3 regions of the Paenibacillus marchantiae genome follow, and region 1 is predicted to be linked to each of the others. Evidence: riboswitches for the same ligand, from Rfam matches in the RefSeq annotation. Region 1 holds a riboswitch; each other region holds the start of a gene.

Region 1 (10,697 bases):
TCTACATCCTTACAGGCACCTGCCAGCTCCCATCGGTCTCTGATATCCCCCAGTACAAACCTCACTCTCGGGTCAGAGATGGTTTGTCTCATCTGAGCCTGAAGCGATTCATTTCGTGAGAAAATACGAACCTCTTTCGGCTCCTGAACGAGCAATTGTTTGACCAACTCTTCTCCCCATGAGCCTGTGCCTCCCGTTATTAAAAAGGTTTTATTGAACATCGGATATCCCTCCATGAATTAAGTTCTGATTTGGTGATAGGCCTATCCTAAGGCAATTGTGTTACATCAGTATGACAGGGGAACAATTGGCTTTCCCCAACATGAAAAAGGCTCTAATTCAGGTTGCTTCTCACACAAAAAAACCACCATTTGCATGGCGGCTCCTTCATTAACGTTGTATTAAAGGTAAAGAAAAATAAAACATAACTTCTCCATCGGCTACGCTAAGGCCATAGTCGGCATGGTGATTCTCCAGAATCGTCCGGGCAATAGACAAGCCCAGACCCGTCCCGCTAAACTTTTTGCTGCGCGAACTATCCATTACATAGAAAGGCTCCCAAACCTGATCCCACTGTTCATGCTCTTCCTTATCCGTTTCATTGGCGATACCGAAATGTGCCGCTTCCCCTTTCAGTTCAAGGGTAATGGTTATTCGGTCACCGCTTGTATATTTCACCGCGTTGGTCATCCAATTGTGCAGAACAGACTCCAGCTTCCGTCGATCAGCCAGCACCCATGTCTCGGCAGTCCATCGATCCTCCACCTCCACATGCAAGCCATGCTGCTGAAATACGGTTTCATAGGTATGAAGGGTCTCCTTGAGCAGTTGGCGAAGATCAACAGGTTCAAAATCATATACTTCGGCCTGCAGACGGGATAGCTCCAACAGACGGTCAATTAAACCAGCCAGCTCTTCGCTCTGTTGCTGAATTACTCCAGCATAGGTTCCGTCATCTAAGCCATCCTGAATACCAGAGGCATAAACTCGAATCAGGGAAAGCGGTGTTTTCAATTCATGCGAGATATCCGAGATGAACGTTCGCAGATTGGCATTTTTTATCTCCAAAGAATGTTGCGCCTGCTGTAATTTGTCGCTCATCACATTGATGCTACGCCCTAAAGACTCAATCTCATCACCTGTCTTTATATCAACCCTCGTAAACGATAAATTGGAAATGGCTTCAGCCGTTTCGCTTAGCTTTGCGAGCGGTTTAACGATCCGGGCGGTATACAGCACGGAAAGCAGGATAAGCAACAGCAGCATACCGAGCCATATGTACGCATTGAACTGATTAATGATTCGAATCGTCTCCGATGAATGGGAGATGGATTCGCCGACAGCAAACACGGAATCCCCCACCTTCACAAAGTTCACGAGAAAGCTTGATTTCAGCTTGGTCTGATCATAGAATTTATTAACCCTGGCACCCTCACGCAGCGCAGAGATACTCTCTTCTGTCAGCCAAAATTTACTAAGGGCAATTCCCTTGCGGTTATATTGAAATAACAATTGATCGTTAATATCATTCACACTATCCTTCAACGATGCATAAGCGATAGCGACCTCGTATTGCGTTTCAAGACTCTCAATCCGTGATAGCTGATCGCCATGTTCTGAAGCAGAGATTTCAGTCGTTAACTCGGCCAACTTCTGCTTTTTCTGATACAAAAAATAGCTAGGCAGGAAAAACGTATTGACGATAAAGGATAGGAAGAAGACAACACACAATGCACTGATTATGCGCACGAGCAGTTTACGGGTCAGTTTACTCATCTTGATCCTCTAGGCAATAGCCCATTCCCCGGTACGTTTTGATTGAATCTTCTCCAATTTTCTCACGCAGTCTGCGGATATGAGTGTCTACCGTACGCTCCTCGCCGAAGTAATCGAAACCCCACACCTGATCCAGCAATATTTTACGGGTTACGATCTGCCCCTTATTCATTCCCAGAACCTTCATTAATTCGAATTCCTTATGGGTAGCCCCTACATCCACTCCACGACGGTAAACCTTCTGGCCTTCCAGATCGACAGTCAGTTCTCCCACAATGATTTTGGAGGAAAGTTGCAGCAGCTTCTTTACACGCAATAGCAGGATACGCGAATCAAACGGCTTGCGCAGATAATCATCCGCCCCGGCCTTCAAGGCAAGAAATTCATCATCCGATTCCCCTTTGGCTGTCAGCAGCAGTACCTTCGCACGACTCGTACGCTTGATTTCCCGGCACACCTCAACACCGCTGCGTCCTGGCATCATCCAATCCAAAACCGCCAAATCGATTTGATTATTATAAAAGAGATTCAGGGCTGCTTCCCCATCCTCGGCTAAAAACACCAGAAAGCCCTCTTTAACGAAATAGGCTTTTAATATTTGCAGCATCAACGGCTCATCATCCGCGAGTAGCAGGTTCATATCTGCGCCTCCTTTCCAAACTGCATTCTACTATACAATCTGTACGTTACAGCTGTGTGACATACCCATCTGGTTTGGCCATTTCCCGCATTCCTGTACTGCGGTAACCGTACCATAAAAGCGCTGAACACTCTCCACTGGTCCCAACATCACAGGTAAAACAAAAAGGAACCCTCACAAGGGTTCCCTTTTTACTTCTCCACACAGCTTGTAATCCTTTTAAACCTCTTCATCCTAGTGCGCCAAAACCAAATATTCAGCACCGCCCATATAGGGCTGAAGTGCGGCTGGAATACGAATGCTCCCATCCGCCTGCTGATGATTCTCCAGCAATGGAATCAGTATGCGTGGCGAAGCCACAGCCGTATTGTTCAACGTATGGCAGTAGGCAAGCTTACCTTGGGCATCGCGACAACGAATATTCGAACGCCGAGCCTGGAAATCATGCAGATTCGACGACGAATGTGTCTCCCCGTAAGCATTGCGGCTTGGCATCCAGGTCTCAATATCGTACTGTTTGTACGTTTTCTGCGACATATCCCCTGTACACACAGCCACAACACGATAAGGCAGTTCCAGCAATTGCAGTAACTCCTCGGCGTGTCCTGTAATTTCCTGCAGCATTCGCTCCGATTCTTCCGCATCCGGTGCACAGATAATGACTTGTTCCACTTTGGCAAATTGATGCACCCGGTACAATCCGCGTACATCCCGCCCGCCTGAGCCAACCTCACTGCGGAAACATGTCGATGTGGCTGCCAGCTTGATTGGCTCCTGCACATCCACAATCTCATCCGCATAATACGAAACCAGCGGCACTTCCGATGTTCCCACCAGCCACTTGTTCTCGCCTACTAATTCATAGACCTGATCCCGTCCTGTGGGGAAGAACCCCGTGTTCAAGAGTGTATTCTCCCTCACCATCAATGGAACTTCCATTGGCGTAAATCCATGTTTCAACAGCAGATCAAGCGCAAGTTGCTGTACAGCCCGGTGCAGGAGAAGCCCTGCTCCTTTGAGCACATAGCTTCGTGTTCCGCCGATTTTCACCCCACGGGGGATGTCGATTAGATCATGCCGTTCACCGAGTTCCACGTGATCCTTGGCCTCATAATCGAATACCGGCAGCTCACCCACACGTCTCAGCTCCACATTATCCTCATCCGATGCACCCACTGGCGTGTCTGGCGATACAACATTGGGTACCAACCATTGCAGCCTTGTCACTTCCTCTTGCATAACGGCAAGCTTGGCTTCAACTTGCTCTAACTGACCATTCAGCTGTTTCACCTGTTCCCTTAAACCCTCGGCCTGTTCACGCTCACCAGCTTGCATCAGTCTGCCGATATCTGCAGATAACGAATTACGAACTCTACGCCCTTCTTCCGTCTCCAGTAAAAGTGCTCTGCGCTCTTCGTCCCGTTCCAACAATTCACGAATACTGATATCCATTCTCTTGCCAACTGCCGCAGCTTGCACCTCTTCTGCATGCTCCCGAATCCACTTCATTTCCAACATGGTCACCGTCTCCTTTGGCTGTAAAAATACAAAGAGCGCCCTCATCCCTTGGGACGAGGAGCGCTCTGCTCGCGGTGCCACCCAACTTGCCAAACCAGAATATTCTGGTTCAGCCTCTTGGTCCGCGATAACGGGCGGTTCCGGTTAACTTGGGGAATAACGCTCCCCTGGCGAAAACGCCTCCGAGTTGGATGCTCTTCAACGGCATGGTCCGATCTGTAATTGTTGTTTTTCAGTATATACGAACTTTAGCCTCCATTGCAAGTTATCCGTGCACACCCTTACATGTCCTGTTATGATAGAGATTGTTTGTTTTTAGGAAATACTCCTGAATGGCAGACTTACTACATAACATAATATCTAGAAGGAGTTTTTCTTCATGAAAAAATTGCTTTGGATTGGATGCTTGTCCTATTTCCTCATCGGACTTGCCCACGTCGTTCTCGGCTCCATCCTGCCCGTTGCCCTTGAACATTATGGCAAGGATTATAGTCAGGGAGGCACACTGATATTTGCCCAATTTGCCGGGTTCCTGGGTGGTGTACTGTTATCTCCGTGGTTGAATAAACGCTTTGGTAAACGAGGTGGCATATTAATTGCTACAGCTCTGCTCTGCATTGCAGAGTTATCCTATATGCTGCTGCCTCCTTGGGGCTGGATGTTCGTCATTGCACCTGCAGCTGGGTTCGGATTCGGCATGATCGAGGCTGTCATCGGTACAATCATCATTGCTGCAATTAAAGATAATACGGCGGTTGCCATGAGCCGACTCGAAGTTTTATTTGGTATCGGCGCTATGGTCATGCCGCTCATTGCCAGCGGTCTGATTTCTGCCGGGTACTGGCGCATGTCGTTCCTCGTGGTTGCCGTCTGTGCAGCGATGACTTTTATCTTCTGGGCCAAAAGTTCATTCGGTGAGCTGAACAACGAACTGAGTCGACGTAACTCAGACCAGACCCCTGGACACACTCACGCTGCTGAATTGCCAAATGGAATGAATCCTGCAGACATTAAACCAACTCGTTCAACCTATCGCGGCCGTAATTTGGCTCTTCTGTCTTTATTTGTTCTATTTTTCTTTCTCTATGTCGGCACCGAAATGAGCCTTGCCAACTTCATGCCAGCCATTCTGATTGAGAAAATGAACATGAAGGAAGCAGGTGCTGCGCTTAGTGTTACCTGCTTCTGGATCGCCATGTCTGTTGGACGACTGTTTGCCGGATATATTGCGGAGAAATTCCAATATCGCGTCTACGTTCTGTACAGTTGCCTTGCAGCAGTTGTACTGCTGATGATCTTTCCTTTTACCAACCAGATCTGGTCGGCATTTCTGATCATCCTGTTGCTCGGGCTCGCACTATCGGGCGTGTTCTCCATTGCCCTCGTCTTCGCCAGCAAAATGCTGCCTGGAACAGAAGAATCAACGCCCAGCATCCTGATTGCATCAGGTGGTGTTGGTGGTGCCATTCTGCCTTTGGTTACAGGCTGGAGTTTGGACCATCTGGAAGTTAACCAGTCGGCGTGGATGCTTGCCATTTTTGCAGTTGGTCTGCTGATTATCAGCGTGATCGCGTATCAATGGCAGCGCAGGCATACCGTGAGTTCAGCATCGTAATATCTACCGAACAGAAGATAAATTAAATTCCATTAATCATAGCTGGTAAAAAGATAGGCTTCGTAGCGTGAATGCTACGAGGCCTTTTTTGATTTGAAAATGAACAATTACTTCTTTATCTTAGTGCAGTGGACGATTGCCCAGGAAATACTTTCAGATGCTCTAAATCGGAACTAACGTTATTTAGGTTGTGGGGACTACACTCCCTTTATCCTTAATGAATTTACCGAATACATATCGAACGAGTGGTCCCAGAATAATAATTTGGTAAGGAAGCGCCAGGCTAAAATTACGAGCAATCGTATGAAGATACGTACTTAGTACGGATGCTCCATTTAACTGATTCGCAAGATAAGCGGAAATCATTCCGTACAAGGACATGATCAGAACCATTCCAATGACCATGAAAAATGACATAGCCAGCACGCCCAGGATTTTGTTGGACTTGTCAAAAGGTAAGGAAAATGCAATTTTTCGCGCTACAGGTCCGACAATAAAAGACTCCACCAGAAATGCAATGACAAAGCACAATATGAACTGAAGCAGTATTTCAAGCGCGGACATCTTGCTCAATAACCCATTGTGCCATAAATTGAAGGCCATCATGACGATGACCATTCCTGTGCACATCATCATTCCAAAAATAATCTGTTCTTTCTTCGTTGTTGGCAATTCTCTCATCCTCTCTGTTTACCTTCGTAATTATAGAGATGACGAACCCCTCCTCATAAGTGAACATTCTGTGAACAATTATAATTTTTCCAAATTAAAATCTTATTTGACAACCTCGTGGTACAGCCCTATGATATCCCTTAAAATGGTAGAAAAGATTCACTGCATATAAAGGAGGATTTGGATTATGAGTTTTCAAAAGCGCATTGACCACGTCGGCATTGCCGTTCGTGATCTAGAGACCACGCTGCGTTTCTATACGGAGATTGTTGGTCTTGAATTGAAAGACCGGGTAACCCACACCAACGGTGTCATTCAGCTCGCCTTTCTCGGCTTCAACGGAAGCGATGAGACCGAGATTGAGTTGATCCAGGGATACAGCGACAAGCTGCCTTCCGAAGGTACGGTGCATCATTTTGCTATCCATGTCGATGACCTTGAGGCTGAGTACAACCGCATTAAGGCAACTGAGGCCGAGTTTATTGATGGAGAGATGATTACACTGCCTAACGGTTACCGTTATTTCTTCATTTATGGACCCGAGAAGGAATGGATTGAGTTCTTCCAGCGCTAAGAATTGGAGCTGATTTATGAACATTTTAATTACCGGCGCAGCCGGAAAAATTGGACGTGACTTGTCCCAACACTTGTCAGAAGCATTTCACCTGCGACTAACGGATTTGAATATCGACAGACTGCATACGTATCAAGGGACAAGCCATGAGATCATGACACTTGATGTGACAGATCCCGAAGCCTGTCAGCACGCTTGCGAAGGCATGGATGTGGTTGTACATCTGGCGGGAGATCCTTCCCCGCATGCTGGATTCTATGAATCGTTGTTGGACATCAATATCAAGGGCACGTTTAATGTATTCCGTGCAGCTAAAGACCAGGGTGTGCGGAGAGTCATTCTGGCAAGCAGTGCACAGACGATTGAGGGGTATCCCATTGATGCTCAAGTCTATCCGGATATGCCGACACGCCCACGGAATTTGTACGGGGTTAGCAAATGTTTTGGTGAATCGCTCGCTTCCTATTTTGCGTATACCGAAGGTTTACAAAGTGTAGCAATACGTATAGGTGCATATGATGATTTCCAACCGGATGGACCCGCGCTGGAGGCAAGGGATATGAGCGCGTATCTTAGTCCGGCTGACTTGTGTGATTTGATGTTCAAAGCAATTACAACTACAGATCTGGAGCCCTTCACCATACTGCATGGGATCTCGAATAATCGGTTTAAACGATTGAATCTGGAAACCACTCAGAAACAGGTAGGCTATGACCCGAAATCCGATGCTTTTGCACTCAGTCAGATTTCCTTATATGATTCGCCACGATAATTGTTGAAAATCACACATCTAGAGAGGTCGTTATACGCATGTATAATGGCCTCTTTGATTCATTCATACGTGCCCCTATCCAGTTCCTGACTGGACATGCGTAGGCCTCTGGCCTATAATTACACCTAGTAATGCCCGTAACTTCATAGTTTCCCAGGGGAGTCGGAATAGGCCGGCTGAGAGTGTATCCCACCAAGATACTGACCCTTAGACCTGATCTGGATCATGCCAGCGTAGGAATCGGAGTATATCGAATTGGCCCAGCCTCTTTGCTGAGTGCCACATCTCTAACGCCTGCACGCGTCCCGGATTAACGGGGCGCTTTTTTAATGTTCTTTTATATAGCCAGAGAGCTAAAAAAAGTGACGTCATCCGGATCATAGCTGGTATAAATCTGTCGATTTATGCAAGAAGCTTGGATATGAAGCCAAGGAGTACCCCGCGCCACTGGCCGGACAACATGAAGGAGAGAAATGAAGATGAGATGGCGTAAAATGATGGGCCTAATGCTCTTGTGCGTACTACTTGTGGCTGTGGCCGCATGTGGCGGCAAAGAAGCTGCACCTTCAGGAGAAAATGGCAGCAGCAACACCGAAAACAGCAATGAAGGTGACAACGCAGCCCTCAAGGATATTAAAGTGGTGCTGGACTGGACACCAAATACGAATCATACCGGCCTGTATGCGGCCGTAGATCAAGGTTTTTACAAAGCCGAAGGCTTAAATGTCGAGATTGTACAGCCAGGTGCCGGAGGCGCGGATACGATGGTAGCTTCGAACGAAGTGCCTTTTGGCGTAAGTTATCAGGAGAGTGTAACCCAGGCCCGCACACAGGGCGTACCGCTCGTGTCCATCGCTGCAGTCATTCAGCATAACACGTCCGGATTTGCCGCTCCGGTGGACCGGAACATCAAATCCCCCAAAGATTTTGAAGGTAAAACCTATGGTGGCTGGGGCTCTCCGGTGGAAGAAGCTGTGATGCAGTCCATTATGGAAGGCGAAGGCGCCGATGTATCCAAAGTAAAAAATATTAGCATGGGCGATGCAGACTTCTTCACCGCTGTGAAACGCGATATCGACTTTGCCTGGATCTTCTACGCGTGGACGGGCATTGAAGCCGAACTGCGCGGGGAACCGATCGACATGTTATATGTGAAAGATTATTCCGATTCACTGGACTACTACACACCTGTACTCGTTACCAATGAAAAGACGATTCAGAACGATCCCGAGCTGGTTAAAGCGTTCTTGAAAGCGACTTCCGAAGGATATCAATACGCGATTGAACATCCCGAAGACGCTGCCAACATTCTGATCAAGGCCGTACCGGATCTGGATAAGGATCTTGTACTCGCAAGCCAGAAGTGGCTGAGTCCAAAATATCAGGATGACGCACCGCGCTGGGGTGAGCAAAAGCAGGAAGTATGGCAGAACTATACGGATTGGATGTTTAGCAAAAAACTGCTCGATGAGCAGGTAGATGTATCCAAAGCATATACAAACGAGTTCTTACCCCAATAAAATTATCCATATAAAACGAACTTAGTATTTACACGATGACGAAGAGGACAGAAATAACGTGAAAAAGCGAAGCGTTCGCCTTTATCACCGGATTTTCCCTTTGGAGAAGGGAATCAAAAAAATCTGGGGATAACAGCGATTGGAAGGTTATTCTGTCATCGAAGTGGCAAGTGTAACAGTCATTAGTTCATTTTATATATTTCGAAAGGAAAAGTGATCTCTCATGGCAAGCACACTACTTAGCATTCAAGTCATTCCCAAAACGCCAAATGGCGAAAATTCCTATCCTTACGTTGATCGTGCCATTGAAGTTATTCAGCAGTCCGGCTTGAAATATCAGGTTAATCCACTCGATACCACGATGGAGGGAGAACTAGAGGAACTGCTGGAGGTTGTCCGCAAAATGCACGAAGTTCTCGTGGAAGCTGGCAGCCCAAGCATCATCTCACAGATCAAAATCGCCCATAGCCCAAGTGGCTTCAGCATGGACACCCTGACGGAGAAATATCGCTAATGCATGCCTATTGGAAAAGCGTATGGCCGCCCTTTGTGGCGGTTATTCTCTTTATAGCGATATGGCAGGGAGCCGTCTCCCTGTTCCATATTGAGAAATGGATGCTGCCTGCGCCTTCGGACATCGCCCATGAAGCAGCCTCCCAGGCCGAGCGACTTGGCATGCATGCATCGGCAACAATCCAGCTGACATTAATAGGATTTGCAGCAGGTACGCTCGTGGGATTACTGATTGCGATGGTGCTGCATCTGATTCCATTTTTGAAATCTGCACTCTATCCATTACTTATTCTTAGTCAAAATATACCGACCATTGCGCTTGCTCCGCTCTTGCTGATCTGGTTCGGATTTGGGCTGCTGCCCAAACTAATTACCATCATCCTGGTCTGCTTCTTCCCGGTAGCTGTAGCTGCCATGGACGGGTTGACCCGCACCGATGCGGCGATGATGAACTATATGCGCATGGCTGGTGCAAAACGCGGCCAAATTTTCTGGAAGCTCGAACTTCCACATGCATTGCCCTCGGTGTTCTCGGGGATTAAGATTGCCGCTACGTACAGCGTCATGGGTGCGATTATCGCCGAATGGATCGGTGCAGATAAGGGCATCGGCTATTATATGATGCTGCAAAAATCAGCCTATCGGACGGATCGTCTTTTCGTGGCAATCATGATTATTGTGGCATTGAGTCTGCTGCTCTTCCTGCTCATTGCGCTACTGGAGAAGCTGCTCGTACGCTGGCGACCACAAAAGCGATAACTTTGAAATATGCACCATATAAAGGTTAGGAAGTGATGACAAGATGACACCCGAACACAACGAGCGGGTAGCTACTGCGCCGGATGAAGGTGCAACCACTCCAACGAGTAATGGAGTTCCTGAGCATGGAGCCGTTGCCTTACCTGCACATCATTCATCACCCGCGTTGGAAGTTCTGAACGTGAATGCTTCGTTCCGAGAGCGACGCAGCACTTTGCCCGTTCTGGATGGCCTTTCTCTGACCGTGGAACAAGGAGAATTCGTAGCCATTGTTGGTCCTTCCGGCTGTGGCAAAAGCACCCTGTTTCACATCATCGGCGGTCTGCTGAAACCTCAGG
Region 2 (10,697 bases), 2.7 Mb from region 1:
TTCCAGCTCTACCCGGGATTGGGTTCATGGTTATTTGCGCACACTCGGCATTTTCGAACTATTCGATGTCATTCATACAGCCGAGGACGTCAAGAGGGTTAAACCGGACCCGGAATTGTATCTGCTCGCCCTGGAGAGTCTCGGGATCGGGGCATCCGAAGCGGTTGTGTTCGAAGACTCGCCGAATGGACTGAAGGCAGCCAAAGCCGCGGGGATTCGCTGTGTCATTGTGCCTAACGAGGTAACGCGTAATCTGGAATTCTCGAAGTATGATCTGCGGTTAACCTCGCTGGCAGAGATCACGATGGAAATCCTTTAACTCTGGTATTGCTTGCGTAACTCGATAGGGGAGATTCCTTCATATTTTTTGAATACGGATCCAAAATAACTGGCGCTGTTGAAACCAACAGCCCGGGCGATCTCGTGGGCCGTTATTCCGGCGTCATGGACGAGCATTTCTTTGGCTTTCAATAACCGATACCGTGTCAGATAATCAAGCGGAGTCATTTGGAATTCCTTTTTGAATATCCGATTCAAATGCTGTTCGGTGACGTCCATTTGCTGAGCCAGCATGGAGAGCGAGATATCCTGATCATAATTTTGCTTGATAAAAGTAACCAGTCCGGTCAGCTTTAATCGGGCATCCGAGCGTTCATAAGCACCATAACGATCTCCATCAATGGTTAACCTGACCAGTAGCATGTATAGCAATGCGGATACGTGCCAGATCTGATCCTTGTGCCGGGACTGTAGCGCCAACGTTATTTCATGCAACAGGATATGAAGCATCCCATCCGGCTTGAAGGCGCGCAGCTCCCCGATCTGCAAGGTATGCAGAAACCGGGGCAATAAATAGCCATTAAAGGACAAACAATCGAACAACAATGAATCACTCAAATTGTCGTAACGGTATGTGACCTCCGGGAACATAATAAGAGCTGTTCCTTTCCGAATCGAAAACTCATGATTTTGGGCTGCAATTTTCCCTGTTCCCCCGATACACTGCACAATACTGTAATCCCGTGAATGGCCGTTCCAATTCATTAATTCATCTACGGTCAGCTGGTTTTGACCTGTAATCATAAGCGGCATATCGGTATCCAGTGAATTCCCCGTACTAGGTTTCGGCATCGTTGTGTTATTCCTCATTTCGTTAAAGGTCGTGTGCGTAAATGGCGCGGATACAGAGTTAAAAGAAACCTGATTTGAATTATATTACATAAATAACATTAATTTAAACGAACTATTTACTTCGATGAACGACTTATCGAAAACCTTTTAGGATTATGTATCATCATGTCGATGCCTTGCCATTATCAGACCAAACAGTATACGCTATAATGGATACAGTGATTTAGGAAAGGGATGCAGTCATGAAGAAAGTCATCGTCGTAGGATCAGGAATTCTTGGGGCTTCCACAGCATATCAATTGGCAAAACGGGGTGCGGAAGTTCTTATTATAGACCGGAAAGATCGAGGGCAGGCTACGGATGCTGCTGCCGGGATCATCTGTCCCTGGTTATCTCAGCGCCGTAATCAGGATTGGTATCAGCTTGCCAAGGCGGGTGCACGTTTTTATCCCGGTTTAATTGAAGAACTCAAGAGTGAAGGGGAAACGGAAACGGGTTACGCTCAAGTGGGTGCTCTTAGTATTCATACGGAAGTAGAGAAAATCAACAAGATGCAGGAGCGAGCACACCTTCGTAAAGAAGATGCACCGGAGATTGCCGATATTACCCGTCTGGATGCAAAAGAAACCCATGAGCGTTTTCCTCTCCTGGAGGAGAACTTTCAGTCCGTCTACATCAGCGGAGCTGCGCGTATCGATGGACGTGCAACGCGTGATGCCTTAATCCGATCGGCACAGCGAAATGGAGCGGTCCTGATTAATGGGGACGCGACACTTCAATATGAATCGGACCGAGTAACTGGAGTGGTTGTTGACGGTCAAGTCATATCGGCTGACGAGGTTATTGTGTGTGCCGGCGCTTGGGCTAGTGAACTGTTGAAGCCCTTGGGCATTGATTTTAAGGTTCATTATCAGAAGGCGCAAATTATGCATTTGCAGGTTCATGATCGAGAAGACACTGGGAAATGGCCTGTGGTCATGCCTCCTTCGGATCAATATCTGTTAGCCTTTGATCAACAGAAGATTGTGATCGGGGCGACTCACGAAAATGATATTGAAGGCTATGATATAAGAGTAACCGCAGGCGGAATGCAGGAAATTTTGAATAAAGGATTGGAACTGGCTCCAGGTTTAGCCGATAGCACGTTTCAGGAAGTAAGAGTAGGTTTCCGTCCGTTTACACCAGGTTTTCTTCCGGTAATGGGTGCTGTTCCTGGTTGGGAGGGCTTGATCACAGCCAATGGACTTGGAGCGTCTGGTCTCACGATGGGGCCTTTTATTGGAAGTCAACTGGCCAAGTTGGCTATGGGTTTGGATTTGGATATCGATATTCAGCCATATGACCTTGGAAAAGCAATGGATTATCAGAAATGAGGTGAACGATGACGTATTCACAGCGCTTAACTCACGGTAACTCATCAGACATTATTTATCTGGAGCACCAGATTGGCATCGCCGAGGAGGAACTAGCAAAAGCCGAGGAAGAGCGGAGGGGTTACGAATCGGATTTAGACAAGTTAAGGACGTCTCCGGCGTATCATGCAACTTCAGCGACGAACGTCTCTAATGAGCAAAAATGGGTGGATGAGTTAAACAAATTGCAAAGTATGATTAAGGATATCCGCACTCGACTTAAAAACTTGCAAGAAGAGTTAGAGGAACTTGAAGATTAATAGGAATAGTTGACATTTGGAAAAACACATGTTGTAATAAGCCTGAGCTATTTGCAGGGGGACTGTTCGCAGTTGAGAAGGTTAAAACCTGACCCTTTGAACCTGTTAGTTAATACTGACGTAGGGAGCAAATGACATGTACTCATGTTATTTTGCCCTTGCCGAAAATAGGACAAGGGCTTTTTGGTCTGCATTTTGGATGACAGAACGCGATAGCTGGATGTGAAGCGGGAACATTATAATTTTAATATAAGGAGAAATGATCATGTCATTTTCAAGAACGTTAATAGATAAGTCCAGAACCGTATGGGAAGATGGATACAACCATCCTTTTTTACATGAAATGGGGAAAGGCACACTGGATCAGGAAGCGTTTAAGTTTTATCTTCTTCAGGACTATACATATCTGATTGAATATGCGAAGATTTTTGCCATGGGTGCGGTCAAGGCGACAGATGAAAAAATGATGACGAACTTTACGGTTATTCAACACGCTATTCTGTACGAAGAAATGGATTTGCATCGAAATTATATGAATGAATTTGGGATTACGCTGGATGAAAATCATGCTGTCAAACCCTCTCTTTATAACAAGGCCTATACGTCGAATATGATGAGTGTTGCACAAACAGGTGGGGTTGCTGAAATCATCGCCGTCATTTTCCCTTGTGCGTGGACGTATTACGACTATGCCACAAGATTAAAAGAACAATATCGAGATTCATTAGAGGGCAATTTCTATCAGACTTGGATCGAAAATTATGCAAGTGATGAATTCCGCGACTCATTCGAATGGTTCTATGATACACTGGATGCATTATGTGAACATAAAACAGAGCCGGAACTGGAGGCCATTGAAGACATATTCAGAAGAAGTGTTGAATTTGAATATCTGTTCTGGGATATGGCTTATAAACGGCAACTCTCGTACTGATGAATGCAATCTACTACAACCAGAGATAAGGATGAACATACAGATGAACAATCGTGGAGAACGCATCTATTTACGATTTTTGAACGTGGAAGACGCTGCTGGGCTACTGGATTTGCAGTTCCGTAACCGGGCTATTTTCGAAGAAATATCGGCAAGCGAACGATCGGATACATTCTATACATTGGAGGGCCAAGTAGCCCTTCTCGAAGGTTGGAACAAGGCGAGGGAAGAGGGGAAACGGTACTCTTTCGGGATCTTTCTGAACCATACGCATGAGCTTATTGGGGAGATCTCTCTGTTCGAGCTTGAACTGGATTCCACCACCAAATGGATTGTTGGTTATGTGCTCGATCAGGTGCAGAATGGCAAGGGATATATGAGTGAAGCCCTTCAGCTAGCACTGGATTTTGCTATGAATGAAGCGGGTATAAAACGAGTGGAGGCAGGTGCGCTGCCCGACAATGCCGGATCGATTCGAGTGCTTCGCAAGGCGGGCTTTCAGGAGACGGACCGGCAGAATATTAAAATCAAGGGGATTTGGAAGGAACATATGATGTTTGCAGTGGATTTGCAATAGGTTACTAGATATCGTAACGTGAACCACCTAAATCATCCAGGGGGAACTTATGAATAAGCGGAAACAAATGTTATTGGACTCAGCGCTTGTACTCTTTGGGAAACATGGAGTGACCAACACCTCCATACAAATGATCCTAGACGAGTCAGGTGTGTCCAAAGGAACATTTTATAAATTCTTTGGCTCGAAGGATGATTGTATTCTTGCCATTCTGGAGCAACGTGTACAGGAAGATATGATGATTCGTAAAGATTTGGAGAGCCAAAGCTATGCTTCCGATTTTGATTTACTGGTGGATCAGATTATGGTGCCGATGATTTTGCCAGAAAAAAAGCTTGTTGTGGAGCTATTCTGGACAGGCTTCTACTCTGGAGAATGCGATCTGAAAAACTTGACTCGCATGCAGTTAAATTGGTTATCTGAACGACTGGTACAGGTATTTGGGAAAGAATTAAAACCTTTTGCTTATGAAGGGGCTATTTTTGGTTTTGGCATGATCCATCAAATCTCGAACATGTGGAGAAACTTCCATCTTGACCAACCGGATTGGAACCATCTTGTGCCCAAAATCCTGAACTACATTGAAATCTTGCTTCGTTCCATGCTGGAAAGACAAGAGCATATTATTGATTTTCCAAGTCTTTTGATGATCGCTCCTGATTCCAAAGAAATTGTGTTGGATAAAAATAACCTGATTGCAGGTCTTCAGAAATTCAGTCATTCTATTCTCCAATTGGAAGTACCTATTAAAGCGAAAGAACTGACCAAAGGGCTGCTTGTTTTAGTTGAGCAGAAAGAGATCAATATCTCCATGTTGGAAGTAACGCTACAGGCGTTTCAAACGGAATTTGAATCGTCTTCTCTTCAGTGTGAGACAAACAGGATTGTCAAAGATTGCAGATCGTATCTCGAACAATTCAGGCAGATCCTCATGGAGAGAACGAGTTAACGCAGCTGTTCTTACTTACGTGTGCAGGCAAATTGTTCATTTATATTATGTAATACACCACAAAAAAGCGGCAGATTGGACATAAAACTTAGTGTCCTGATCTGCCGCTTTTTATATAAGATACAATAGGCTCTACATGATGTAATTCATGTAAATATTGTTCTTAATTTGTATTCATCGAGACTTTTTGTCTTACAGGCTGCTTGGAGTCTTCCTCCGTCGCTTGTTTGGTACGTTTGATGAAGAAGGAAAGGAGCAATCCGAGAACGGCAATGCCAATAATGACAACATAAGCATCATTAATTCCCTGGATCATGGATTCCATTCCCAACTGCTGCTGGGTTAAGCCTTTGGCTGCACCCGTTGCAACCATATCTTGAACATGTGCTGTTGTGCGACTGGTCATTACACTTACGAGCAATGAAGTACCCACAGCGCCAGCTACCTGTCTGACAGTGTTTGATATTGCTGTACCGTGTGGTCCTAGTCTTGGTGGCAGTTGATTCAAACCTGCTGTTTGGATAGGCATCATAAGCAAGGCCATACCAATTCGGCGACCTGTTGACATCAATACTAGGTAAGTATAGCTAGTAGAATCCGTTAGATCGATGAACCCGATGGTGGTTACAATCGTAATGACCATCCCGATAATCGCCAGCCATTTTGCGCCAAACCGGTCAAACAATCTACCCGTTATCGGCATCAGGAAGCCCATGACAAGCGCCCCTGGAAGCAATAATAATCCGGACTCCAATGCAGTGTAACCCCGTGCATTTTGGAGGTATAAAGGAAGCAACATCATATCAGCATACATGATCATCGTGATCGCGATATTAATGATTGTGGTCAGTGAGAACATATTATACTTGAAAGCCCGCAGATCGAGCAGCGGATTTGCAGACGCGAGTTGTCTCCATGTGAACAGTCCAAGAGCAATGACTCCTGCTGCAATGCATATGATTACTTCTGCGCTTGACCATCCCAGAGTTCCTGCCCGGCTGAAGCCATACAGCAATGCGCCGAATCCAATCGTGGACAGCAACACGCTGAGTGTGTCGAACTTGAGATTGATTCGTTCCGATACATTTTTGAGATATACAAACGCAAAACCAATAACAATAACGGTTAGTGGGATCATCCCGTAAAACATCGTTTGCCATGTGTAGTTCTCAAGAATATATCCAGCAAGGGTTGGCCCAATCGCTGGAGCGAAAATGATGGCAAAGCCGACCATCCCCATCGCGGCGCCCCTTTTCTCAGGAGTGAACAAGGTAAGAATGACATGCATTAACAATGGCATGATAATACCAGCACCGGCTGCTTGAACCATACGTCCTGTCAACAGTGTACCAAAATTACTCGCAAGGGCAGATATAATCGTACCGATGAGGAAAATAAACATCGAAGCTTGAAATAATTGCCGTGTCGAAAAGCGTTGCATGAAATAGGCCGTGATGGGAATGAGTACACCATTCACCAGCATGTAGCCTGTCGTAAACCATTGGGCTGTTGCTGCCGAGATATTAAAATCCCCCATCAGCTCCGGAGTTGCCACGCTCATAACGGTTTGGTTCAATGTGGCAAGAAATGCACCCAAAATCATAACAAACAGTATGGGGCCCTTTTTTACGTCATCTCTTTCTTTTAATCTAGCCTGACTCAATCCATTCCATCCTTTCAATCCACACGTGACTAAATTTACAACGTGTTGTATAGTTTACATTGTATTTATTGAATTATATACATATTCCCGTAGATTACAATTTACGATTTTGGGTATTTTCGTTGCTTATTTTACGAAATAATAAAATATGTCGTCTAATTCGGAAATAAACGACTGATCATTTAAAATTGTAATTTTTAAAATTTGAGGAGTGATATTGCATGAAAAATGAAAAGAAGTCTGCTACAGATCCTCGTATACTTCGTACAAGACAGTTGATTCGTGATGCTTTTGTAGATCTGTTGCAGGAAATGGACATCGAGAAACTATCCGTCAATCGAATTGCAGAACGTGCGACGATCAACCGCGTGACTTTCTATCTGCATTATCGTGACATCACAGACATGATGGAGAAAATGGCGGACGAGATGATCGAGCACATTGAACGAATTGTGGACGAATATGCTCCTCAATTTGAAGATGCTGCCAAAGACGATGGTTGGCCAGTGCTTGTAAAATTGCTTGAACACTTTGCTGATCATTCCAAATTCTATCGTGTCGTTCTCGCTTCCAGACGAACCCCCATTTTTACGGAGAGGCTCATGAAATTACTAACGACACTCGTTTCGGCCAAGATCGAAAGCTTGGAGCTGGGAAGCTCTCTTTCACAAGCGGGTATTCATAAGGAGATCGCAATCTGGTACAGTTCCTCAGCTCTGATTGGTACCATTGTATCCTGGCTTCGTAATGACATGCCCTATGCACCGCATTTCCTTGCCAAACAGTTCTCTTTAATTCGTGCTTATTCTTACAATGACTTGATATAACAAAAAAACATCCAGCTTTAGTTAGACTCAACTATACGCAGATGTCTTTTCAACAGACTATAAATGGGCTAATCTCCTGTCGGAGTTCGTAAAATCATATACAGCCCGATGAGTGCTGCCAGAGCACCAAAAATGATGCCGGACAGTCCATTGTAAAAGGTGGGATCTCCTTTGTATGAAAATGACATGATCGCAGTTTGTGTTAATGAAAGTGAGATCAATGATGAAGAGAAGTTCGTCAGTTTGATGGCTTCAATGACCGGTTCATTATTCCGTCTCGCCATAATGGCGCCCCCAAGAGATACTGCGATTTCGGTAAAAGTAACGGCAGCAATGATGAAGGCGGCATAGTGAGGATAATGCGTTCTGCTGCCTGTAACAAATAATAACTTACTGCAATAAATGATGTACACCGCACTTGAAGCGAGCACAATATTACCTATAAATCGGTATGCCGCGTATTGTTTTTTTAGGATTTCCTCCGGGCTGGAATCATCAAGATTCGAGTCCTCATGTGCTTTGGCTGCGTAATACTTAGCAACAGCGATGCCAATATTATAAAAGGCGTTAATACATAAAAAGAAGGAGAGCGTAAAGATTCCTAAAAGTATTTTCCCAACTGCGATAAGGGCATTAAGTGGAATAGATAATTTTGCAAAGTAGATAATTCGATTATTTTTAACTTTAAAAACAGATTCTCCTCTATTCACTGGACGTATCCAATTCACTGTATCCCTCCCGAACGAAACCCTGATGTGCAAAGAATGAGTCTAGTGTTCAAGCATACCATAGTAAACCATATGGTCCACGTATGAGGTTTAGACATGTTCATCCCTACCTATCTGTAATCCCAGATTAATGATGTTTTCATTTCTTGAGCTTGTTTATTTTGCCCAAAAATACATAACCCTTAAGAACTTAATTCTCGTCATTAAATATACGAATGGTATAAAAATATGCCTTGAATTTTCCATAAAATGAATATAGTTCGAAAGTTTCATTCCAAATAATATACGATTAGTATAAAATTGGTTGTGCGCTGAACTGTCAATTCATGTGCAACAAAGGAGGAATCAAAGGGAGCCGAAGAACTGAAGTGGCGCTGGTGATGATTATCAGAGGCATGGAAGAAATCCCTCTTTCCTTTGGATAAAATAGTTCGAGAGGCGGTGTACTGGATGTACAAAGAAGTGATTCGTGTTCACGATATTACCAATTTCCAGTCCAGATCGGAAGAGTTTTTTCCTCTTCACTGGTTTCGGAAAATGTTGTCAGAGAAACCTGTCTACTATCATGAGGATACGGACACATGGAATGTGTTCAGATATGACGATGTCAAGCAGGTACTAAGCAATCATGAATATTTTTCATCCGAAGGCTCAAGAACTACCATTTCAGTCGGAGCTAAAAACAAGGAAGGCACACCGCCGGACAAAATGAATATTTCGAGCATAGATCCTCCACGTCATCAAAAAAGCCGTTCGTTGCTCTCAGCTGCTTTTACACCCCGCAGTCTGAAAAACTGGGAGCCACGGATTCGGAACATTGCGAAGCAACTGGTGGAGGATATCGAGCTGAATACAACAATCGACATTGTGCAAGCACTGGCAGCACCATTGCCTTCCATGGTTATGTCTGATTTGTTGGGCATACCGCTGACGGACAGCCACCGCTTCAAAAGTTGGGTAGATATTCTGTTTCAACCTGCCAATAGAGAAAATGCAGAGGCAATGGAAAAGAAAAAGCAGGTCGCAGCGCAGGAGTATTACCAATTCCTGTACCCTATTGTCGTTCAGAAACGGAGTCAGCCTGGCGATGATATCATTACAGATCTGTTGAAAGTGGATGTAGACGGCGAGAAGTTTTCCGATGATGAGATTGTTCGAACCACAATGCTTTTGCTCGGGGCCGGTATCGAAACAACCAGTCACATGGTATCTAATACATTTTATTCTTTTCTCTATGATGACCCCAACCTGTATGTGCAATTACGAGAGAACCCTGAGCTGATCCCACTTGCTGTGGAAGAGATGCTTCGTTATCGCTTCCATAACGCCAAGCGACACCGGACCGTTAAGAAGGATAATGATCTGTTGGGTGTAGAATTGAAAAAAGGGGATGTCGTCATTTCCTGGATGAGTGCGGCGAATATGGATGAAACTATATTTGAAAATCCGTTCGACTTGAACATTCACCGTCCCAATAACAAAAAACACCTTACCTTTGGAAATGGTCCACATTTCTGTCTGGGTGCTCCGCTGGCGAGAATGGAGTTGATTGTTGCTTTGACAGCATTCGTAGAAAGGGTACCTTTCATCGAATCGGTTGAATCATTTGATTTGGAAAACAACCTTACCGTCTCGGCTCCAGGTCAGTCGCTGACGTACTTGCCTATGAAGGTTGTGCATTAGGATATAGATTGATATGTTACAGACAATATAAAAAAGCCGTGATTGGATGTTTAACAACATCTGATCAACGGCTTTTATAACGTTCAAGGCCTTTTTCTGTCAGGAAAGAATCGAAAAATAAAACAAGATTGATCAGAACAACGTAGTCGACTCTTACGGTGAGTGAGGAAGCCTTTGCTTTGATTTGATTTAACAGAGGGGAAGGGCCATCTCACACATAAGACAAATGAGAAGATCACATTAGAGGAGGTTGCGATGAAGACTCGAAGTGGTCTTCTTTGTGCATCATGTCTCTGTTTCCGTTGGGAACGGAGAACTGCTGAGCTAGAAGCTGCTGTTCCTTGATGAGCAGATCGACTTTATGGTGCAAATGGTCCAATTGTTTGTTGTAATGTTTGTAGGTGTAGAATCCGATTACAGCCTTAATCGCGAAGAAAATAACAGCTGCCGTAATAATCAATATATAGTTAGAGGCAATATGCCTGATCCAGCTATTGAGTTCACTTATCACGTATAACTCTTCCTTTCACAAG
Region 3 (10,697 bases), 3.2 Mb from region 1:
GTTTCACTGCATACGTCAAAGATATCCGTAATTTTTTTATGTTTCCTTCCGGATTGTATGTATAACAGGGGCTTAATATTGGTATAACAGCATAATACATGTTTGCGTATTTGACCTATCCCCGCACAAGGTTAATCTTACCGTATTGCGCGGTCGAATGCAAAAATTAACCGAGAAAGGTGACGTTTTATGACGGATTCCCGCTATTTGAAACGCACGATTGTAAAGGAAGAGATTGAGAGCCGCTATCTCGGAGAGAAGCGCACATTACGAATTTATCTTCCCCCAGGCTATAACGAATTGTTATCTTACCCTGTCGTATATTGTCAGGACGGTGAAGAATTTTTCAACTTTGGACGTATCGCCACCACTGCCAACCGCATCATTCTCGACGAGGGAGCCGAACCTTTCATTATAGTAGGAGTTCAGGTTGACGTGTCTGTAAGAACTCAGGAATACGCCCCTTTCGGCGATCGGTTCAAGGCGTATACCTCATGCTTCGCTGAAGAGATTATTCCCTATGTAGAAGAGAAATATCCTGTGCGCCGCTCTCCGCAGGAACGTGTTCTTGCCGGAGACTCACTGGGTGGCAGCGTTTCACTTCATCTTGCTCTACTCTATCCAGACCTGTTTACACGTGTCATCAGCATGTCTGGGGCTTACTACTCCGCTTCCCAGGAGATCTACGCTGCAGCTGAAGACTTGTCCTGGTTATCGATCTGGATGATTGTTGGTTTGCAGGAGACTGCCTTTGAAGCCGATACCGGCACATATGATTTTGTTCAATTAAACCGGGATACCCGTGATTTGCTGGAAAAACGAGGTGCGCTTGTCTCCTATCAGGAGAAAGACGGGCATCACCAATGGGGATTCTGGCAGAACGAGCTGCCGGAAGCATTGCTTTACTTTCTTCAAGAAAATTAATTCGATTATTGAACAGGCGGCTGAAATGCCGCTTATGTTTTACATTCACATGGTACCGCTTACATGAACGTTCAAAAAAGAAGCAGGCTCACCTGCTTGTCCGTTCCAGCTTCTTCTCTTGTATCACACAAGTCATTCCTAGAGAACATCACCAATTGTTATATCAAAGAATGTTCCTTTTCAATCCGATCCATCAACACGTCGCAGCCTGCATCAACCAGCCTGTATACTTCTTCAAAATTCCCCGTATAATACGGGTCGGGTACTTCACGGAGCGTCTCGTTCGGCAGCAGATCCATCATCTTGATAATTTCCGCATCCTCACCACCTGTTACACTTCTTACGTTAGCTGCGTTGGAATCATCCATGCATATAATGTAATCAAAATGTGTGAAGTCCGCACTCGCAAATTGTCTTGCCGCCATGTTGGCATAAGAAATTTGATATGAATCCAGCAATGATCGTGTCCCCTCATGCGGAGGTTTTCCAACATGCCAGTCTCCTGTACCTGCTGAGTCCACTGAAATCTGCTGATCAAGTCCTCTTTCACTCACTTTATGACGGAGGACAGCCTCAGCCATTGGTGAGCGGCATATGTTGCCTAAACATACAAACAAAACGTTAATCATGTTATTCCCCCTTACTCAAGGTGCGGTTAAGTGGCGCTGGTGCTGTCTGAGGTTTCACACTCTCCGTTTGTACCAGAGAACGACGAGGCAGCTTCCATTTATAATGAACAGAACACATTCGGAAGAACACAACTGCGGCGAAACATATTAACAGCCCAACGTTGGTTGTGAACCATCCCATACCTATGGCAAAACCAGCTGTTATTGCCCACACGGCATAAATTTCATCACGCAGTACCAATGGCTTCCTGCCAGCCAGCAGATCACGAATGATTCCTCCGCCTATACCGGTCATCACTGCGGCTACAATAACCGCACTAATGGGATGTCCCATATTGGCTGCGTATAACGCCCCTTGAATCGCAAATGCTGCAAGTCCAATCGCATCGAACAGCGCTTCTGTCCGCTTCCAGTGACCAATCCACTTAAGAGGTAGTACGAAAGCAATCGCTACAGATATAAGGGCGAGCATAATCAGCATTCCCTGGCTCCACAGCATCGTTACGGGTACACCAATGAGAACATTACGAATGACTCCGCCTCCAAATGCGGTCACGAGTCCCAGTACCAGCACACCTAAAATATCATATTCCTCTTCCATTGCCACGAAAGCTCCGGACATTGCAAATGCAATGGTACCTATAATGCTGAATACTTCAAAAATGTGCAAGTCCAACCTGTTCAAACCTCACTTTTCAAGTCATCTCCATGTTGCTCTACCCATTGTATCCGCGCATGCCGAAATTGTGCAACCACATTTTGTGGATTATACTGGTTTTGTGAATGATTTTTGCATCATTCTAACACCTTAATTAGAAGTGAATTGTTTCTTTATTGATTAGGAAGGATGAAATAGAATGACTAAGAAACGAATTGTTATTTTTACGGGGGGAAACCTCTCTCCTCAATTTCTAAAAGAAATCGGTAAGGATGACATCATTATCGCAGCTGATCGTGGGGCGTTGTTCTTAATAGAACATGGGATTCAACCACATATCGCAGTAGGTGATTTTGATTCCATTACCGAACAGGAACGGGAGAAGGTACGAGATAACAGCGAACGGATAATCACCTGTGATCCTGTGCATAAGGATTTGACCGATACCGAGATGGCATTTGAAACAGCATTGGATCTTGAGCCTACTGACATTCTTATGTTGGGCGCAACGGGCACACGCATGGATCATACACTGGCTAACGTACATATTATGGTCCGCGCTATGCAGCATCATATTTCCTGTACTCTGCAGGATGAACACAATTATATGATGCTAACGACCTCCGAAGCTTTTGTGGAAGACCGCGGATATGAGTACATCTCCCTGCTCCCACTTACTAATGAAGTAACAGGTATCACACTGGAAGGTTTCATGTACCCGCTAGATCAAGCTACTATACGCATGGGACAATCTTTGGGGATTAGCAACAAACTGCTCGGAAAGTCTGGCACCGTCTCTATTGATAGTGGGTTATTACTCATTATTCAGAGCAAAGATTAACCTTCCGCCTATACTTATTACGTTTTTGTAACCTATGATTTAGATTAAAAATAAGAGCATAAAACAACAAAGACCCTTGAATATCAAGGGTCTTTTCTATTTTTGTAACATTCGAGCTTCGTCAATGATTAATTTTTTGACATTTTTAATGGTATTTTAATAAACAAACCCAAACCGTTGCGGCCCTAGGGAGAATCAGGTTCCATCCAATTTCTAGGCTGTTACAAAGCTGTTATACTCGCTCTAGCAACTAAACGAAAACGAATTTTGGAGGTACTCACATGAAAACAAACATCTTTGTCCAAAAGGCCGTAACCGTCGGGTTGTGCGCTACACTAGGTTTTGGAGCTGTATTAATGACTAATGCACCTGTCGCACAGGCAGCAAGCGCTTCTGTATCCACAGGACAACAAATCGTGAATTATGGTAAAACCTTTACAGGAACTCCATATAAATTTGGTGCGTCAACTTCTACAACTAAAAATTTTGACTGCTCTTCTTTTATGAAATACATCTTCAAAAAGTATGGTGTAGACCTGCCACGTACATCCGTTAAGCAATCCCAAGAAGGTGTAGCTGTTTCCAAAGCTAATCTGCAAGTGGGAGATCTCGTCTTCTTCTCCAGCGGTAGTCGCTCTACAGGCTCCAATATTACTCACGTAGGCGTATATGCAGGCGACGGAAAAGTTCTGCACACGTACGGATCACCAGGTGTAACTCTCTCCGACTTGAACTCGGGGAACTGGAAAAAAACATATATTAAAGCTCGCCGCGTACTGTAGCTCATATTTTAAAGATAACGAAGCGCGTGGGGCCGGATCTGATGATCCGGTCCTTTTATATTTACCCAATGAAGTTCTCTCTCCAAACAGGAGTTATGTGGAAAACAGACACTGAGTTCTTTGAGACGACCTCTTTTATTGGGTATGAAGCATATAACCGATGCCACGAACGGTATGAATTAATTTGACACTCCTCCCCTTATCCACCTTCACTCGTAAATGTTTGATATATACATCCACCACATTGGTATCCATTGCAAAATCATACCCCCATACTTCCCTTAAAATAACGCTCCGGGGACACGCCTCATTCACATGACGAGCCAAAAATTCCAGCAATTCGTATTCTTTTGGAGTTAATACCAGATATTCGCCTGCACGACTTACACGACGTGAACGCAGATTGACCTTGAGGTCATGTACAACAATGACTTCTTCATCTTCCTGTGAAGCATGCGAGAACACACGTAAAAGATTCCGTATTCTGGCCATCATCACATTACCGTGAATAGGTGCTTCCATCACATCATTAGCGCCGTAATCGAGTAATTCCACAATCAATTCAGGCGATATCTTGGGAGTTATCACAAGTAATGGGGAGGTGACACCTACGTGCACAAAAGACTCTAGTCCATTTTTCAGGGTATCTTCATGACATCCTTCATTCATTAATATGATCATATTAAGATTCGTGAGTGTTAGTTCAGAAATACGGTTCAGATCTGTCCATTCCATTTGCTCGACTTGGTACCCTTCTGCACACAGTATGCCTTGAATAAAAGAAACCAGATCGCCCCTGCCAACCAGTAATATGGATGTTTTCATTTTTTCACCCGGCCTGTCTTGTACGCTGCTACATTTGTTGGTTTAAACTACACTTGGTCTCCACATCCTTGTGACCACTGTGCATCGCAGCATTGTTGTATGTTTATCATGCCGTAAAATGAAAAAGTCCATTCCCGGAAGGAACGGACGCGGAACATTCATTTGATTTTTCTCTAACCAAAGTACCGGTGAACCAGCGTACGCGCCTCTGCCGTGTCTTTTGTTCCATGAACAAGGACACGACCATCCTGAAAAATGACCATCCTGTGCGCTCCCGTTGTAAAAGAAACCAAAAATGGATTAACCTCCACTTTGCCTTCATCCAACTTGCCGAGACGATCAGCCGTATGTTGTAAATCCAGATTCATTCGCCGTGAAGGGCGAATCTGTACCGTATCCCTACCACATAATACGTCTGTTTTTTCCAGGTTTGAGGCAGAGAGGTACGGATAGTTAGACTTTACACCGCAGGAAGGACAATCTTCTTTTCGGGCACCGTCGACGTTAATGGATATGTATTCATTTCTCCACACATCGAATGATAACAACTTGCGTCTCAGTGCACCTGAATTACCACTGAGAAGCTTCATTGCTTCGGCAGTCTGATTAGCGGTAACCATCTGCACCGCCTGAGGGATAATGCCTGATGTATCACAGGTATCCCCACCTAACGGAACCTCTCCCAACAAACAGTTTAAACAAGGCGTTTCTCCAGGCAGAAACGTGTAGGTAATACCATAACTGCCCACACATCCTCCGTAAATCCACGGAATACGATACTTCTGAGACATATCATTTATTAATAGCCGGGTATCAAAATTATCTGTTGCATCCATGATCAAGTCTGCGTTCTGAACCAGTTCTTCCAGTTCATCTACTCTGACGTCCATCACTTTGCCTACAACCTCAACGTTAGAATTAATGTCAGATAGGCGCTTCTTCGCTGCCATCGCTTTGGGCATTCGCTGAATGGCGTCTTGCTCAATATATAATTGCTGTCGCTGTAGGTTGCTCCACTCCACATAGTCACGATCTGCAATAGTAATATGGCCAATTCCTGAACGTACCAATGTTTCCGCAATACCCGTACCAAGCGCGCCCGCTCCAACAATTAATACTTTGCTGTTATTCAATCTATGCTGACCTTCCTTACCGATAGGTGCATACCGTTCCTGTCTGGAATAGCGGTCTCCCTGTTCAGAAGATCGTGTCTGATTAGTCATGTATGAACCATTCCTTCCGCCGGACTACTCGCTGCTGCATAGCGCTTAACGGGAATCATGCCTGCCTCATAAGCCAGTCTGCCTGCTTCAACCCCCATTCGCATTGCCTTCGCCATCTTCACCGGATCTCCGGACCCGGAGACAGCCGTATTCAACAATACACCGTCAGCTCCCAGCTCCATCGCATGAGCAGCATCTTTAGGTGCTCGAAGTCCTGCATCCACAATAACAGGAACGACGGCTTGTTCAATAATAATCTCCAGATTATAGGGATTAATAATTCCTCTCCCCGCCCCTATCGGTGAAGCCCCAGGCATAACAGCATGTACGCCGAGTAGTTGCAATCGCTTGGCCAGAATAACATCGTCTGAGATATAAGGCAGTACTGTAAAGCCCTTTTCAAGCAAGATCTCGCAAGCTTTATAGGTTTCAATTGGGTCAGGAAGTAATGTGATTCCGTCGCCGATAACTTCTACTTTTATCATATCACAAAGTCCTGAAGCCCGAGCTAGTTCAGCGATTCGCACAGCTTCCTCTGCTGTTGCAGCACCCGCTGTATTCGGAAGTAGGGTATACCTTTTCAAGTCCAGTGTGTCCAGAAAGTGCTGTTTGTTCCGATCTTCCAGATTCAAACGCCGAACCGCGAACGTTAATACTTCCGTACCGGAGGCTTCAACCGCCTGGCTCTGCACTTCCAAGTCCGAAAATTTGCCTGTACCCAGCAGCAATCTAGACTCAAACGTATAATTTCCAATCCTCAACATAATTCAACCGCCTCCCACAAAATGTACAATTTCAATTCGGTCTCCGTCTCTTAACGCCGTCGTTTCATGATATTCCCGCGTTAAAATTTGCCGATTCAATTCAACCACGACGGTTTTTACTTGCAAATTAAATGAATGGAGCAATTTATCTACACGATTTAAGCTATCTTCAATTTGCATGGTTTGTCCGTTGACAATGATGTTCACTGCAACATCTCCTTTATGTTCAAACGTTCTGGACAAAGGTCCTGAATCCCCAGTTCTTCCGAGGTTTTGCCACAAATCAAGTCAGCCATAAGGCTGGCTGTAATTGCACTAAGCAATATGCCGTTACGATAATGTCCAAAAGCAGCGAATAAACCCGGTACACTATCACAAGCCCCCACATAGGGCAATCCATCCGGAGTCGAAGGACGGACACCAGCCCACGCTCGGATAAAATGTGCTTCCTTCATGCCAGGTACCCAGTTTGTTGCAGCTGCAAGCAGCTTCTGAATGCCTTGTACCGAAACTTTCATGTCTGTTCTTCCAGGAAGGCTTGTTGCACCGATCCATACTTCTCCATTGGCTTTGGGAACAATATATATATCCTCTGCATACACCGTTTTGTCTGGCCTGTACCCGGCATGGTGGGGAGAAAACTGCACGGCTGCAATCTCCCCCTTTACTGGTAAAACAGGCGATTTCAGACCTACATGTCTCATCAATTCTTCACCATGTAACCCTGTAGCAATAATGACATTTCTCGATGTCATCGTTCCTATTGAAGTCTCGATTCCTTGCACACCGTTTACATTCGTATGCAAACGGACATCCTGTACCCCTTCCATCACCCTTGCACCCATGGCTTGAGCCGATCTGACATAAGCCTGCGTTAAGTTGACAGGAAGAACCTCGCTCTCGGAAGGTCTGTAAAATGCTCCATACGTATCCCTGTTTAACCATGAAGCTTCCTGTTGGACAGCAATACGATCCCACCAAATATGTTCTGTAGATAAGGTAGACGATCTACGATCATTCTTGTAACTGCTGACCTCACTGTATGAACGAAAAGGAGTAATAAATCCATGCTGTTGCAGCCCCATTTCCACTCCGCTAAGCGAACTGATCCGTTCCTTCTGCTCATGAAGCAAAGCTCTGCTCTGCCTTACAAGCTTTGCCATTACAGCATGAGTGAATTCCTCACTATCAGCAGCAAGCATGCCTGCGGCTGCACAGGAAGTTCCCCCAGCGATCCGCGCCCGCTCAACCAGAAGAACGTCATGGCCTCGAGTAGCGAGTTCACATGCGATGGCACATCCGATAACTCCTCCACCTACAATAATGGTTTCTGCATGAAGCTTGCCTCCAACTTCCGCTCCAACTTTACTTTCCGAAACGATTCCTGGATGATAGCCTGAACGATTCCTGCTTCGACTTCTTGCTTCCTCTCTCAAGATCTTCATCTCCTTGGTTCGGCGTACTTGTCTGAATCCGTGATCGCCTGTCGCAATGAAGCGGCAGCTACTTCCGGCTTATCGGTCGTCCAAATCGTTGAAATTACAGCGGCTCCTCTAGCACCAGCAGTTCGAATGGCAGCAATATTCTCAGGACTAATCCCGCCAATCGCGATCACGGGAATCGAAACATTAGAGCATACCTCAGCTAACGCACTTAGCCCTCTGGGTTCGCAATTCGGTTTACTATTTGAAGCATAGACATGCCCATAAAAGAGATAATCCGCTCCCTGTTCTTCTGCAACTTTTGCTTCTTCCAGAGAATGAACCGATATGCCTACGCGCAGCCGATCGACTCTCCTCAACTCATCCTTATCATAGCTGCGAGTAACTGCTTGACCCCAATGCACACCACCAATTGAAGCATATTGATCCAGCTGATCTGAGCCATTCATAATGATTCGGACAGATGGAACACCTTGTGTTTTTAGACCTTGCGCCCAATACATCTGTTCTTCAAGGGTCAGCTTTTTTTCCCGAATGTGGATATAATCGACCCACCGCCATATACCCTTAGCAATATTCAGAAAAGAGTCCAAGTCTCCTGTACCTGGTGAAACCACATGCAGTTCGAATGATCTTGTTATTACATGTTCGTGGAAGATTACCGTCCTATTCGCCCTCCTCTTGCATGATTTAAGCTGATATACAACAACAAAAAAGCCACTCCCGTAGGGGAGTGGCCACGAATTTAAAATTCATGGATCAACTGAATGACTGTCGCATGCAATTACTCTATACATAACGCACAACAACTATAGAAACCATCCATAGTCGCAACGCTGTATACATAGAACTGCATGATTCATCTTGCAGGCCATATCGCAAAGTCAACGATAAAGCTCTTTGTCATTAGCTGAAACGCGCCACTTCCCTACGCTGGTATGATCCAGATCAGGTACAAAGGGTCCGGAATCGCATTCTTCCATCTCAGCCGCATCGTGCGGCCCCCCTAGTGTTCATATGAAGCTGTAGCCTATGTTACCATAGACACCTTTTTTTGTCACCGTACATTTCCATGAATTACGTTGTTCACCATTGCTGAAGTCATGTAGTTAACGAAGTTGCTGTTTCTGGTGCGAAGAATTTCGTAGAAACTATTGTTTGTCGGACCAAGCTTCAACATCCCACGTTTTGGTTACCCAACCTTCATAAAATTCAGGTTCATGGGATACGAGCAGCACGGTACCCTTGAATTCCTGCAGGGCACGTTTCAGCTCTGCTTTTGCGGTTACATCCAAATGGTTTGTGGGCTCATCGAACAAAATCCAGTTACTTTCACGCATCAGAAGCTTACATAAACGAACCTTGGCTTGTTCACCACCACTAAGCGCGTTAAGCGGGCGGGTGATATGCTCATTTTTTAATCCACAACGTGCGAGATGGCCCCGGACTTCATTCTGTGTCAGATGAGAAAACTCATTCCACACATCTTCGATCGGGGTAATATTACCTGCACGTACTTCCTGTTCGAAATAGGCTGTTTCCAGATAGTCCCCCAAGAAAGTCTTACCGCTAATTGGTGGGATTTTCCCCAAGATCGTCTTGAGCAGTGTGGATTTACCTACACCGTTACATCCAACAATGGCAATTTTCTCGCCACGCTCAATCGTCATCGTCATTTTAGGCAATAATGCATATGAATATCCGATTTCAAAATCAATACCCTCAAAGACGGTTTTACTACTCGCCCGGGCATCCTTGAATTTGAATGTGGGTTTGGCTGCTTCGTCTGGACGATCAATCCGTTCAATCTTGCCGAGCTGCTTCTCACGGCTCTTGGCACGACCTGAAGTGGAAGCGCGGGCTTTGTTCCGCTGAATGAAATCTTCCTGCTTCTTGATAAACTCCTGCTGTTTCTCATAAGCATCAATATGTTGCGCCTTATTCATGTCGGCCATTTCAAGGAATTTGTTATAGTTCGCTGCATAACGCGTCAACTTGGCAAATTCCAGATGATAAATAACGTTAACGACCTCATTCATAAACTCTGTATCATGCGAAATCAGAATAAACGCATACGGGTAATCCTTCAGGTAACGCGTCAGCCATTCGATGTGTTCCACATCGAGATAGTTCGTCGGCTCATCCAACAGAAGTGCAGTTGGTTTCTCCAGTAAGAGCTTGGCAAGCAATACCTTCGTACGTTGACCACCACTAAGCGCGGCCACGTCACGATCTAGGCCGATGGCGGACAAGCCCAGTCCATTTGCCATCTCTTCCACTTTCACATCAATCAGATAAAAATCACCTTGCTCCAGTTGCTCTTGAATGTCACCCATTTCTTCCAGCAACAATTCGAGCTTGTCCGGATCGGCGTCTGCCATCTGATCCGTAATAGACATCATTTCTTTTTCCAACTCAAGCAAGGGCAGGAACGCATCCTTAAGCACATCACGAATCGTTTTTCCAGGCGTGAGCTTGGTATGCTGATCCAGATATCCATAACGAACTTTGGGGGTCCATTCGACCTTCCCTTCGTCCTTTAACAATTTCCCGGTAAGAATGTTCATCAGTGTGGACTTACCCACACCATTTGCACCAACAAGACCTAC

The links. Region 1 has a riboswitch for thiamine pyrophosphate ahead of PTQ21_RS07470 (ABC transporter substrate-binding protein). Riboswitches for the same ligand answer to the same signal wherever they lie in the genome.
Region 2: it holds a riboswitch for thiamine pyrophosphate, as region 1 does, so the genes downstream of both, tenA (thiaminase II) here and PTQ21_RS07470 (ABC transporter substrate-binding protein) in region 1, are expected to answer to the same signal.
Region 3: it holds a riboswitch for thiamine pyrophosphate, as region 1 does, so the genes downstream of both, PTQ21_RS24210 (thiamine phosphate synthase) here and PTQ21_RS07470 (ABC transporter substrate-binding protein) in region 1, are expected to answer to the same signal.

The regions. Positions count from the first base shown of each region.
Region 1 is NZ_CP118270.1:1,613,569-1,624,265, reverse strand. Features, by position in the region: gene PTQ21_RS07510 (polysaccharide biosynthesis protein) at 1-221, opposite strand, end outside; gene PTQ21_RS07505 (sensor histidine kinase) at 391-1,776, opposite strand; gene PTQ21_RS07500 (response regulator transcription factor) at 1,769-2,416, opposite strand; gene serS (serine--tRNA ligase) at 2,651-3,934, opposite strand; gene PTQ21_RS07490 (MFS transporter) at 4,314-5,549, shown strand; gene PTQ21_RS07485 (DUF2798 domain-containing protein) at 5,733-6,221, opposite strand; gene PTQ21_RS07480 (VOC family protein) at 6,409-6,795, shown strand; gene PTQ21_RS07475 (NAD-dependent epimerase/dehydratase family protein) at 6,812-7,567, shown strand; TPP riboswitch at 7,713-7,825, shown strand; gene PTQ21_RS07470 (ABC transporter substrate-binding protein) at 8,047-9,087, shown strand; gene PTQ21_RS07465 (thiamine-binding protein) at 9,311-9,601, shown strand; gene PTQ21_RS07460 (ABC transporter permease) at 9,601-10,359, shown strand; gene PTQ21_RS07455 (ABC transporter ATP-binding protein) at 10,403-10,697, shown strand, end outside.
Region 2 is NZ_CP118270.1:4,281,115-4,291,811, forward strand. Features, by position in the region: gene PTQ21_RS19550 (HAD family hydrolase) at 1-319, shown strand, start outside; gene PTQ21_RS19555 (AraC family transcriptional regulator) at 316-1,131, opposite strand; gene PTQ21_RS19560 (NAD(P)/FAD-dependent oxidoreductase) at 1,374-2,504, shown strand; gene PTQ21_RS19565 (hypothetical protein) at 2,513-2,803, shown strand; TPP riboswitch at 2,849-2,947, shown strand; gene tenA (thiaminase II) at 3,069-3,737, shown strand; gene PTQ21_RS19575 (GNAT family N-acetyltransferase) at 3,781-4,314, shown strand; gene PTQ21_RS19580 (TetR/AcrR family transcriptional regulator) at 4,364-5,263, shown strand; gene PTQ21_RS19585 (DHA2 family efflux MFS transporter permease subunit) at 5,427-6,866, opposite strand; gene PTQ21_RS19590 (TetR/AcrR family transcriptional regulator) at 7,148-7,753, shown strand; gene PTQ21_RS19595 (hypothetical protein) at 7,822-8,481, opposite strand; gene PTQ21_RS19600 (cytochrome P450) at 8,932-10,164, shown strand; gene PTQ21_RS19605 (hypothetical protein) at 10,400-10,675, opposite strand.
Region 3 is NZ_CP118270.1:5,394,095-5,404,791, forward strand. Features, by position in the region: gene PTQ21_RS24160 (alpha/beta hydrolase) at 190-924, shown strand; gene PTQ21_RS24165 (low molecular weight protein-tyrosine-phosphatase) at 1,083-1,553, opposite strand; gene PTQ21_RS24170 (trimeric intracellular cation channel family protein) at 1,555-2,223, opposite strand; gene PTQ21_RS24175 (thiamine diphosphokinase) at 2,411-3,052, shown strand; gene PTQ21_RS24180 (C40 family peptidase) at 3,334-3,834, shown strand; gene PTQ21_RS24185 (winged helix-turn-helix domain-containing protein) at 3,970-4,659, opposite strand; gene PTQ21_RS24190 (MoeB/ThiF family adenylyltransferase) at 4,833-5,882, opposite strand; gene PTQ21_RS24195 (thiazole synthase) at 5,879-6,646, opposite strand; gene thiS (sulfur carrier protein ThiS) at 6,650-6,853, opposite strand; gene thiO (glycine oxidase ThiO) at 6,850-8,082, opposite strand; gene PTQ21_RS24210 (thiamine phosphate synthase) at 8,088-8,681, opposite strand; TPP riboswitch at 8,997-9,106, opposite strand; gene PTQ21_RS24215 (ABC-F family ATP-binding cassette domain-containing protein) at 9,240-10,697, opposite strand, start outside.